2 regions of the Pseudomonas sp. F007 genome follow, and region 2 is predicted to be linked to the other one. Evidence: predicted binding sites of a transcription regulator. Region 2 holds the regulator's gene; the other holds the start of a gene.

Region 1 (4,386 bases), 200 kb from region 2:
CCAAATTACCCGTAGACAAGGATACCGCCTCTTAAATCGTGTTGATCGCCAGGGCCAGAAGCCACTTAGCTGATATCTGCTGCTTTGATCCGGTCGACTACCCGGGATGCCAGGTCATCAGGACGGAACTTGGCCAGGAAGTCATCGGCACCGACCTTCTTGACCATCGCCTGATTGAATACACCTGACAGCGAAGTATGCAGGATGATGTGCAGCTTTTGCATGCGTGGGTCGCTGCGGATCTCCGCCGTCAGGGTATAGCCGTCCATTTCCGGCATCTCGATGTCAGAAATCATCATCAGGAACTCTTCCTCCGGCCTCTTGCCTTCGTCGACTAGCTTGCGCAGGTAGTCCAGCGCCTGCCGACCGTCGTTCAGCGCCACCACCTCGACCCCGACTGTCTGCAGGCAACGCGAGACCTGCTTGCGCGCCACCGAGGAGTCATCCACCGTCAGCACCCGCAGCGACAAGGCCTTGTGCTGGGTCTCGACGTCCACCACGCCGACCGAAATGGCCTCAGGGGTAGGAGCGACTTCCGCCAGGACCTTCTCGACGTCGATGATTTCCACCAACTGGTTGTCGACCCGCGTCACCGCCGTCAGGTAGTGATCGCGCCCGGTGCCCTTGGGCGGCGGATGGATCTCTTCCCAGTTCATGTTGACGATCCGCTCCACCGAGCGCACCAGGAAACCCTGGGTCTTGGTGTTGTACTCCGTGATGATCACGAAGGGATTGCTTTGATCCTGCAACCCGCCCGAGCCCGTGGCCATGGCCAGGTCGAGAATCGGAATGGTTGCCCCGCGAATACTTGCCACACCGCACACGACAGGATTGGATTTGGGCATCAAGGTCAGTTTCGGGCATTGCAGCACTTCCCGAACCTTGAACACATTGATGCCATAGAGCTGCTGACCGTCGAGACGGAACAACAACAGCTCCAGGCGATTCTGCCCTACCAGTTGCGTGCGCTGGTTTACCGAATCCATTACACCAGCCATGCCCAGCCCCCTACACCAACGCTAAGTGTGTTGCGACGCACATTCATCACTAAACGGCACGGCGCTTGCTTTTTAACCGCTATGAACCTGCACACGACATTTTTTCGACACCTGACCCGCGCCCCTCGCCGTTTACTCGGCGCGGCAGCGGTGGCCGGTCTTTTTGCTACTGGCAGCCCTGCCGTTGCTGATCCGGTTACCTTGCCTGATCTCCTTATCGGCGTCACTCAGGGCTTTCTTGAATTCACCGTCGAAGACTATCTGGCCACCAGCCAGACCCAGGGCCGCTACGAAATCGAAGTCAAACAGCTCGATCCGCGCCTGCGCCTGCCGCAGTGCGACAAGGAATTGACAGCCACGCTGGAGAGCCCGGCCAAGCCGATTGGCCGCGTCACGGTGAAGGTTCGCTGTGATGGGGTCTCGCCCTGGACCGTGTTCGTACCCGCTCAAGTGCGGCTGTTTCGCGAGGTCGTGACCAGCACCCGGCCGCTCAAGCGCGCGGGGATTATCGAGCCTGGGGACGTGATGCTGCGCGAGCGCGATATCAGCCTGATCAACCAGGGCTACCTGACAGACGTGGAGCAGGCGATCGGACAAAAACTTGTCCGACCAATGGTCAACGATCAGGTGATTACCCTGGTTCATCTGGAGCAGGCCGAAGTGGTGCGCAAGGGTGATCAGGTGGTGATTACGGCCCGCAGCGGCACCCTCAGCGTGCGGATGCCGGGGGAGGCCCTGGCCAATGGCGGCATGAGTGAACAGATCCGGGTGAAGAATCTGAATTCACAACGGGTGATCAAGGCCCAGGTCACGGCCCCCGGCCAGGTGGAAGTCGCCATGTAGATCACTGGCGCGTTATCGACCCATTCCCTAAACTGAGCCTCACGCAGGGCAACAGGCGACGCTGCCCCCCTTAAATGTCCCTAAAGTTTTCTCGCATTGGGCCGAAAACATGGCAAGCGTCCAAATTCCCAGAGGTTTTCAGCATCATGGTCATCGATTTCAGCCGTTTGAACAGCTCCCCCACGCTCACCGGAAGCACGCGCACCAGTGCCAGTAAAGACACTGCTGAAGCCGCGCCGCTGCAGTCCCAGGCCGAAACGGCCAGTGCCAGCAAAAGCGGGGAATCGGTACACCTCAGCAACGAGGCCCAGCAGTTGCAGAAGATTTCCGACACGCTGCGCGATCAGCCCGCTGTCGACAAGGCCCGCGTGGCCGAGTTGAAAGCCGCAATTGCCGATGGCAGCTATAAAGTCGACAGCAACCGCGTAGCCAGCAAACTGCTCAACTTCGAAGCCCAGCGCTAGCCACCGGCCTGCGCAGGCTTTTGGACGCTTAAAAACCAAGGCCAGCCATGCACGATACCAATCTACTGCAACTGATCACCGACGACCTTGCGCCAGCTCAACAATTGCTCGATCTACTGGGGCAAGAGTCCCTGGCATTGCACGGTCGCGACATGCAATTGCTCGAACATATCCTGGCGAGCAAACAGGGCCTGATCGTTTTACTGGAACAACACGGCCGCCGGCGCAGCGAAATTTTGGCCAGCCTAGGCTTGCCGACCGATCGCAGTGGCCTGGAACAGCTTGCCACGCACTCCAGCATCGGCGAACAACTGCTGTCCCAGAGCGATGTACTCAATCAATTGCTCAGTGATTGCCGCGACGCCAATGAGCGCAATGGCCGCTCGATCCAGGTCCAGCAGGCGAGCACCGCCAACCAGTTGCGCATCCTCAATGGCGGGGAGTCGCCGCCCCTGTACGACGCTCGCGGATCGACCGCCACGCTGGTCAAGCGCTCGCTCAGCCAGGTTTGACTTCATCATCAAGCGTGCTCTATCAAGGCGCGATACATGCTGGCAGAATGCTAGCCCCTGCGTGTGACCGTATTCTGTCCGGAGAGTGATAAACCGTGTCCAATGCCTTAAACGCGGAAGATGCTCCGCAGCCACCGAAGGTGCTCACCACCCCTTTGGAAATCGCCGGCAACCTGCGAATGCTGCTAGAGAGCCATGATCCTCTGATCATCACGTTCCACGAGCGCACCCAGCGTTTCCAGAGCTACGTGGTCGATGTCGACCGTGAGAACAATTCGATCGCACTCGATGAAATGATCCCGCGCGACGGCGAACGCTTTCTGCTCGCAGGCGAGCCCTTCCGGATCGAAGGTTTCCACGAAGGCGTACGTATCGCCTGGGAAAGCAACGGCCCGCTGACCATCGACGAATCCAACGGCACGCGCTGCTATCGCGGCACCCTGCCGGACGAAGTGGTCTATCACCAGCGCCGCAACGCCTTTCGCGCGGCCTTGAAACTGGCGCAACTGGTGAGCATCGAACTGGCCGGCGAAAAGCTCAAGGTGCCCCTGGCTGGCAAGCTGCTGGACATCTCGGCCACCGGCTGCAAGCTGCGCTTTGACGGCGACATCACCCATGGACTGCAACTGGGCCAGGTCTACGACCGCTTTCTCGCCGCCCTGCCCTTTGGCAGCATGACAACCCCGGTCGAGCTGCGTTACCTGCACCATGAAGAAAAGATCGACACCACCTTTGCTGGCGTGCGCTTTCATAACATGAGCGGCCTGGTGCAGCGCCAGGTCGAACGCTTCGTCTATCAGTTACAGCGCGAGGCACGTCGTTTCGACAAAGACGACTTCTGATCGACAGGCAAAAAAAACGGCCGTGACTGGCCGTTTTTTTTGTCTTCAATTCAAGGTCTGGCCCCGGTGAAGGTATGGGGATGCTCGCCGTCCGGGTCATCTGGCGGCGTGTCATCGCCAGGCTCTTCAGGCTTGTCCGCCGCATCAGGTTCAGGCTCGGAGTCGGGTTCCGGCTCGGTACTTGGGGTGGTTTGCATCTGGTCCTGTACCACCTGCTCGTCAACCCGCGGATCGAGCGCTGCCACCAAGGGTGAACTGGACATGCTGTCTGGCATCGCCACGTGGTGCAGCGGCGCGTCGTCGACCTGATGCAGGTTGGTCACCGCTTTCGGCCGAATGCGCCATACCAGCACCAGGGCGAAGAAGCTGAAAAAGCCATAGAGCATCTGGCTGCCGAAAAATTTCATCAGCACACCGGCCACCAAGGGCCCGATGCTCGCCCCGACCCCGTAGGTCACCAGCAGCATGGCGGTCAGCGAAACACGCCGGTCGCTTTCGACGTGGTCATTGGAAAACGCCACGGCCAGCGGATACAGGCAAAACTGCACCAATGAACAGACAAAGCCGGCAATGAACAGCACTTCCAGTGGCACCTTGGGCATGATCGCCAAGGGCAAGGCCGCGAGCGCCAGGCAGATCGCAAAACTGCGAATCAGCAAGGCCCGATCGTAGCGGTCCGACAACCACCCCAATGGCCACTGCACCACCAGCCCGGCGAAAATGCAGC
Region 2 (4,386 bases):
CAGCGGTGATCGGCGCGCGCTCACGCACTTCGCCGAACATGCCGTTGACCGCATCCAGTGCTTCCAGGACCACGTCCATCAGCTCCGAGTCGACGCGTCGCTCACCCTTGCGCAGGATGTCGAACACGTTCTCGGCGATGTGGCAGCACTCCACCAGTTCGTTGAGCTGGAGGAAGCCGGCGCCTCCTTTTACAGTGTGGAAACCGCGAAAAATGGCATTGAGCAAATCCGCGTCATCCGGTCGGCTTTCCAGCTCGACCAGTTGCTCGGACAGTTGCTCGAGAATTTCGCCGGCCTCAACCAGAAAATCCTGAAGGATTTCTTCATCGGCGCCGAAGCTCATGAATGGGTGCTCCTAAAAAAGGTCTGAACCTAGAAACCCAGGCTCGAAAGCAAATCGTCGACATCGTCCTGACCGGACATCACGTCTTCACGTTTATCGGCATGAATCTGCGGACCTTCACCCTGCGCCGTATGTTTTTGCGGATTTTTTTCGGCAAGGATCGCTGCGCGGTCATGTTCGATGCCGGCGAAGCGGTCGACCTGGCTGGCCATCAGCACCAACTTGAGCAGATTGCTCTCCACTTCGGTGACCAGTTGGGTCACGCGCTTTATCACCTGACCGGTCAGGTCCTGGTAATCCTGGGCCAGCAGAATGTCGTTGAGGTTGCTTGAAACCATCTGGGTCTCGGTCGCGCTGCGGGTCAGGAAACCGTCGACCCGGCGAGCCAGCTCGCGGAACTCTTCGGCGCCGATTTCCCGGCGCATGAAACGTCCCCAGTCGGCGCTCAGGGCCTGGGCGTCGGTGCTCAGGCCATTGACCAGCGGCGTGGCGTTTTCCACCAGGTCCATGGTGCGGTTCGCTGCGGCTTCGGTCAGCTTGACCACATAGCCCAGGCGCTCGGTGGCGTCGGTGATCTGCGAGACCTCCTCGGCTTGCGGCATGTGCGGATCGATCTGGAAATTGACGATCGCGCTGTGCAGCTCACGGGTGAGCTTGCCGACTTCCTGGTACAGGCCGCGGTCACGGGTCTGGTTGAGCTCATGGATCAATTGCACCGCGTCGCCGAACTTGCCTTTCTCAAGGCTTTCGACCAGTTCGACCGCGTGTTTTTTCAGGGTCGACTCGAAATCGCCCTGTGATGTTTCCTGTAGTTCCATAGCTCCCCCGTGGCGCCAATCATCAACCGATGCGTTCGAAGATTTTCTCGATCTTCTCTTTCAACGCCTGCGCCGTGAACGGCTTGACCACATAGCCGTTTACCCCGGCCTGGGCGGCTTCGATGATCTGCTCGCGCTTGGCTTCGGCAGTCACCATCAGCACCGGCAAGTGCTTGAGTTTTTCGTCGGCGCGCACGTGGCGCAGCAGGTCGATGCCGGTCATGCCAGGCATGTTCCAGTCCGTGACCAGAAAGTCGATGCTGCCGCTGTTGAGCAGAGGAATGGCGGTATTGCCGTCGTCTGCCTCGACCGTGTTGGTGAAACCGAGGTCACGCAACAGGTTCTTGATGATCCGCCGCATCGTTGAGAAGTCATCAACGATGAGGATTTTCATGTTCTTGTCCAATTCGACCTCCAAGCAGTCTTAAACGCGCCCAGCACCTGGGCACGCCATTCAATCAATCAGGCAGAGCACTCGACCACGGTATGGAGCACAACGGATGAGCAGCGGACCGGCTTGTCGCCGCCCCACTGTCGTACGCAGTGTCCCCACACTGCTGTCAGCGCGCTCGCCACTCTCCCAAACGCCCCCGCAAACGGGCCGCGCACTGGCTGTGTAACTGGCTGACCCGCGACTCGCTGACCCCCAGTACCTCGCCGATTTCCTTGAGGTTCAGCTCTTCGTCGTAGTACAGCGCCAACACCAGTCGCTCACGCTCCGGCAAATTGGCAATCGCGTCCGCCAACGCTGCCTGGAAGCGCTCGTCTTCCAGGTCGCGCGACGGCTCTTGATGAGCACTCGCGCCATCCTCATGCAGCCCTTCATGCTCGCCGTCCTGCAACAGGTCGTCGAAGCTGAACAGGCGACTGCCCAAGGTGTCATTCAAAATCCCGTAGTAATCATCGAGACTCAATTGGAGTTCGGCCGCAACCTCGTGATCTTTAGCGTCACGTCCGGTTTTAGCTTCAATTGTGCGAATCGCATCACTGACCATACGGGTATTGCGGTGGACCGAGCGTGGCGCCCAGTCCCCTTTGCGGACTTCGTCGAGCATCGCGCCCCGAATACGAATCCCGGCATAGGTCTCGAAACTGGCGCCCTTGCTGGCGTCGTACTTGGTCGACACTTCCAGCAGGCCAATCATCCCCGCCTGGATCAGGTCCTCGACCTGAACGCTGGCCGGCAAACGCGCCAGCAGGTGGTAGGCAATACGTTTTACCAGTGGCGCGTAACGCTCGATCAGCTCGTACTGCGCGTCACGCGCCGACTGCTTGTACAGGTTGTAACCGCTCGCGGTCATAGCACCGGACCCGCGGTTTGTTGCACCAGACGCTCGACAAAAAACTCCAGATGCCCGCGCGGATTGGCAGGCAATGGCCAGGTATCGACTTTCTGCGCGATGGCCCGGAAAGCCAGGGCGCACTTGGAACGCGGGAACGCTTCGTACACCGCGCGCTGCTTCTGTACGGCCTTGCGCACGCTTTCGTCGTACGGCACCGCACCGACGTATTGTAGGGCGACATCCAGGAAGCGATCCGTGACCTTGGTCAACTTGGCGAACAGGTTGCGTCCCTCCTGCGGGCTCTGCGCCATGTTGGCCAGCACGCGGAAACGATTCATCCCGTAGTCACGGTTGAGCAGCTTGATCAGGGCGTAGGCATCGGTGATCGAGGTCGGTTCGTCGCAGACCACCAGCAGCACTTCCTGAGCCGCGCGGACGAAGCTGACCACCGATTCGCCGATGCCAGCAGCGGTGTCGATCACCAGCACGTCGAGGTTGTCACCGATGTCGCTGAAGGCCTGGATCAGGCCCGCGTGCTGCGCCGGGCTCAGGTGCACCATGCTCTGGGTGCCGGAAGCGGCCGGCACGATGCGAATCCCGCCAGGCCCCTGCAGCAACACGTCGCGCAGTTCGCAGCGGCCCTCGATCACGTCGGCCAGGGTGCGCTTGGGCGTCAGCCCCAGCAGGACGTCGACGTTCGCCAGACCCAGGTCGGCGTCCAGCAGCATGACGCGCCGCCCGAGCTCTGCCAGAGCCAGGGACAAGTTCACTGAAACGTTAGTCTTACCGACGCCACCCTTGCCGCCGGTCACCGCGATCACCTGTACGGGATGCATGCTGCCCATGTGCTTTCTATACCTTGTCTTGCTTAGACGCGGGCTACATGACTGGCTGCGCGTTCGCGGGCGAACAATGCATGGCAGGCCATCGATGTAGATACAAATCTAGTCATTAATACCTCAGCCAACCCGTTGGGCAGGACTGTGGTAGAGGTCAGCGAACATATCAGCCATGGCTTCTTCGCTGGGTTCTTCCTGCATTTGTACACTGACCGCACGGCTCACCAATTGGTGCCGGCGCGGCAAGTGCAGATCGTCCGGGATCCGCGGTCCATCGGTCAGATAGGCGACCGGCAATTCATGACTGATTGCCAGGCTCAACACTTCGCCCAGGTTGGCCGTCTCGTCCAGTTTAGTCAGGATGCAGCCAGCCAGCCCGCAGCGCTTGTAACTGTGATAGGCGGCGGTCAACACCTGCTTCTGGCTCGTGGTGGCCAGGACCAGATAATTCTTCGATTTGATCCCGCGCCCGGCAAGGCTTTCCAGCTGCATGCGCAGCGCCGGGTCGCTGGCCTGCAGGCCGGCGGTGTCGATCAGCACCACGCGCTTGCGCAGCACCGGCTCTAGGGCCTGGGCCAGCGATTGACCGGGATCCAGGTGGGTCACCGAGACGTTGAGAATCCGTCCCAGGGTCTTGAGTTGTTCCTGGGCGCCGATGCGGTAGCTGTCCATGCTCACCAGGGCAATGTTCTGCGAGCCGTACTTGAGCACGTAGCGCGCCGCCAGCTTGGCCAGGGTGGTGGTCTTGCCCATGCCGGCCGGGCCGACCATGGCAATCACCCCGCCCTCTTCCAGCGGCTCGACCTCAGGGGTCTGGATCATCCGCGCCAGGTGCGCCAGCAGCATGCGCCAGGCCTGGCGGGGGTCTTCAATACTGGTCGTCAGCTCCAGCAGGTCGCGCGACAGCGGGCCGGACAAGCCTATGCGCTGCAGGCGACGCCAGAGGTTGGCCTGCTGCGGATGGCGGCCTTGCAGCTGGTTCCAGGCCAGCGAACCGAGTTGCACTTCCAGCAGTTCGCGCAAGCCATTGAGCTCCGAGCGCATGGCGTCGTAGGCCCGTGGATCGATGCTCGCCGCCGGGGCGGGGGCTGGTGCCGGGCGTG

The links. Region 2 encodes FliA, which starts transcription of late flagellar genes. Its sites were predicted from a motif close to CTAAAGTTTNNNNNNNNNNNGCCGNTAA; they were not measured.
Region 1: a site for FliA is predicted at 1,922-1,949, ahead of flgM (flagellar biosynthesis anti-sigma factor FlgM). Genes of this name have one in related genera too.

What each region holds. Positions count from the first base shown of each region.
Region 1 covers NZ_JBVATA010000007.1:4,814-9,199, reverse strand. Annotated here, with positions in the region: gene cheR (protein-glutamate O-methyltransferase CheR) at 1-19, opposite strand, end outside; gene ACZYR5_RS17845 (chemotaxis protein CheV) at 66-998, opposite strand; gene flgA (flagellar basal body P-ring formation chaperone FlgA) at 1,080-1,841, shown strand; gene flgM (flagellar biosynthesis anti-sigma factor FlgM) at 1,988-2,305, shown strand; gene ACZYR5_RS17830 (flagella synthesis protein FlgN) at 2,353-2,817, shown strand; gene ACZYR5_RS17825 (flagellar brake protein) at 2,913-3,659, shown strand; gene ACZYR5_RS17820 (MFS transporter) at 3,710-4,386, opposite strand, start outside.
Region 2 covers NZ_JBVATA010000007.1:205,903-210,288, reverse strand. Annotated here, with positions in the region: gene ACZYR5_RS18815 (chemotaxis protein CheA) at 1-343, opposite strand, end outside; gene ACZYR5_RS18810 (protein phosphatase CheZ) at 373-1,161, opposite strand; gene ACZYR5_RS18805 (chemotaxis response regulator CheY) at 1,184-1,555, opposite strand; gene fliA (RNA polymerase sigma factor FliA) at 1,722-2,462, opposite strand; gene fleN (flagellar synthesis regulator FleN) at 2,459-3,289, opposite strand; gene flhF (flagellar biosynthesis GTPase FlhF) at 3,404-4,386, opposite strand, start outside.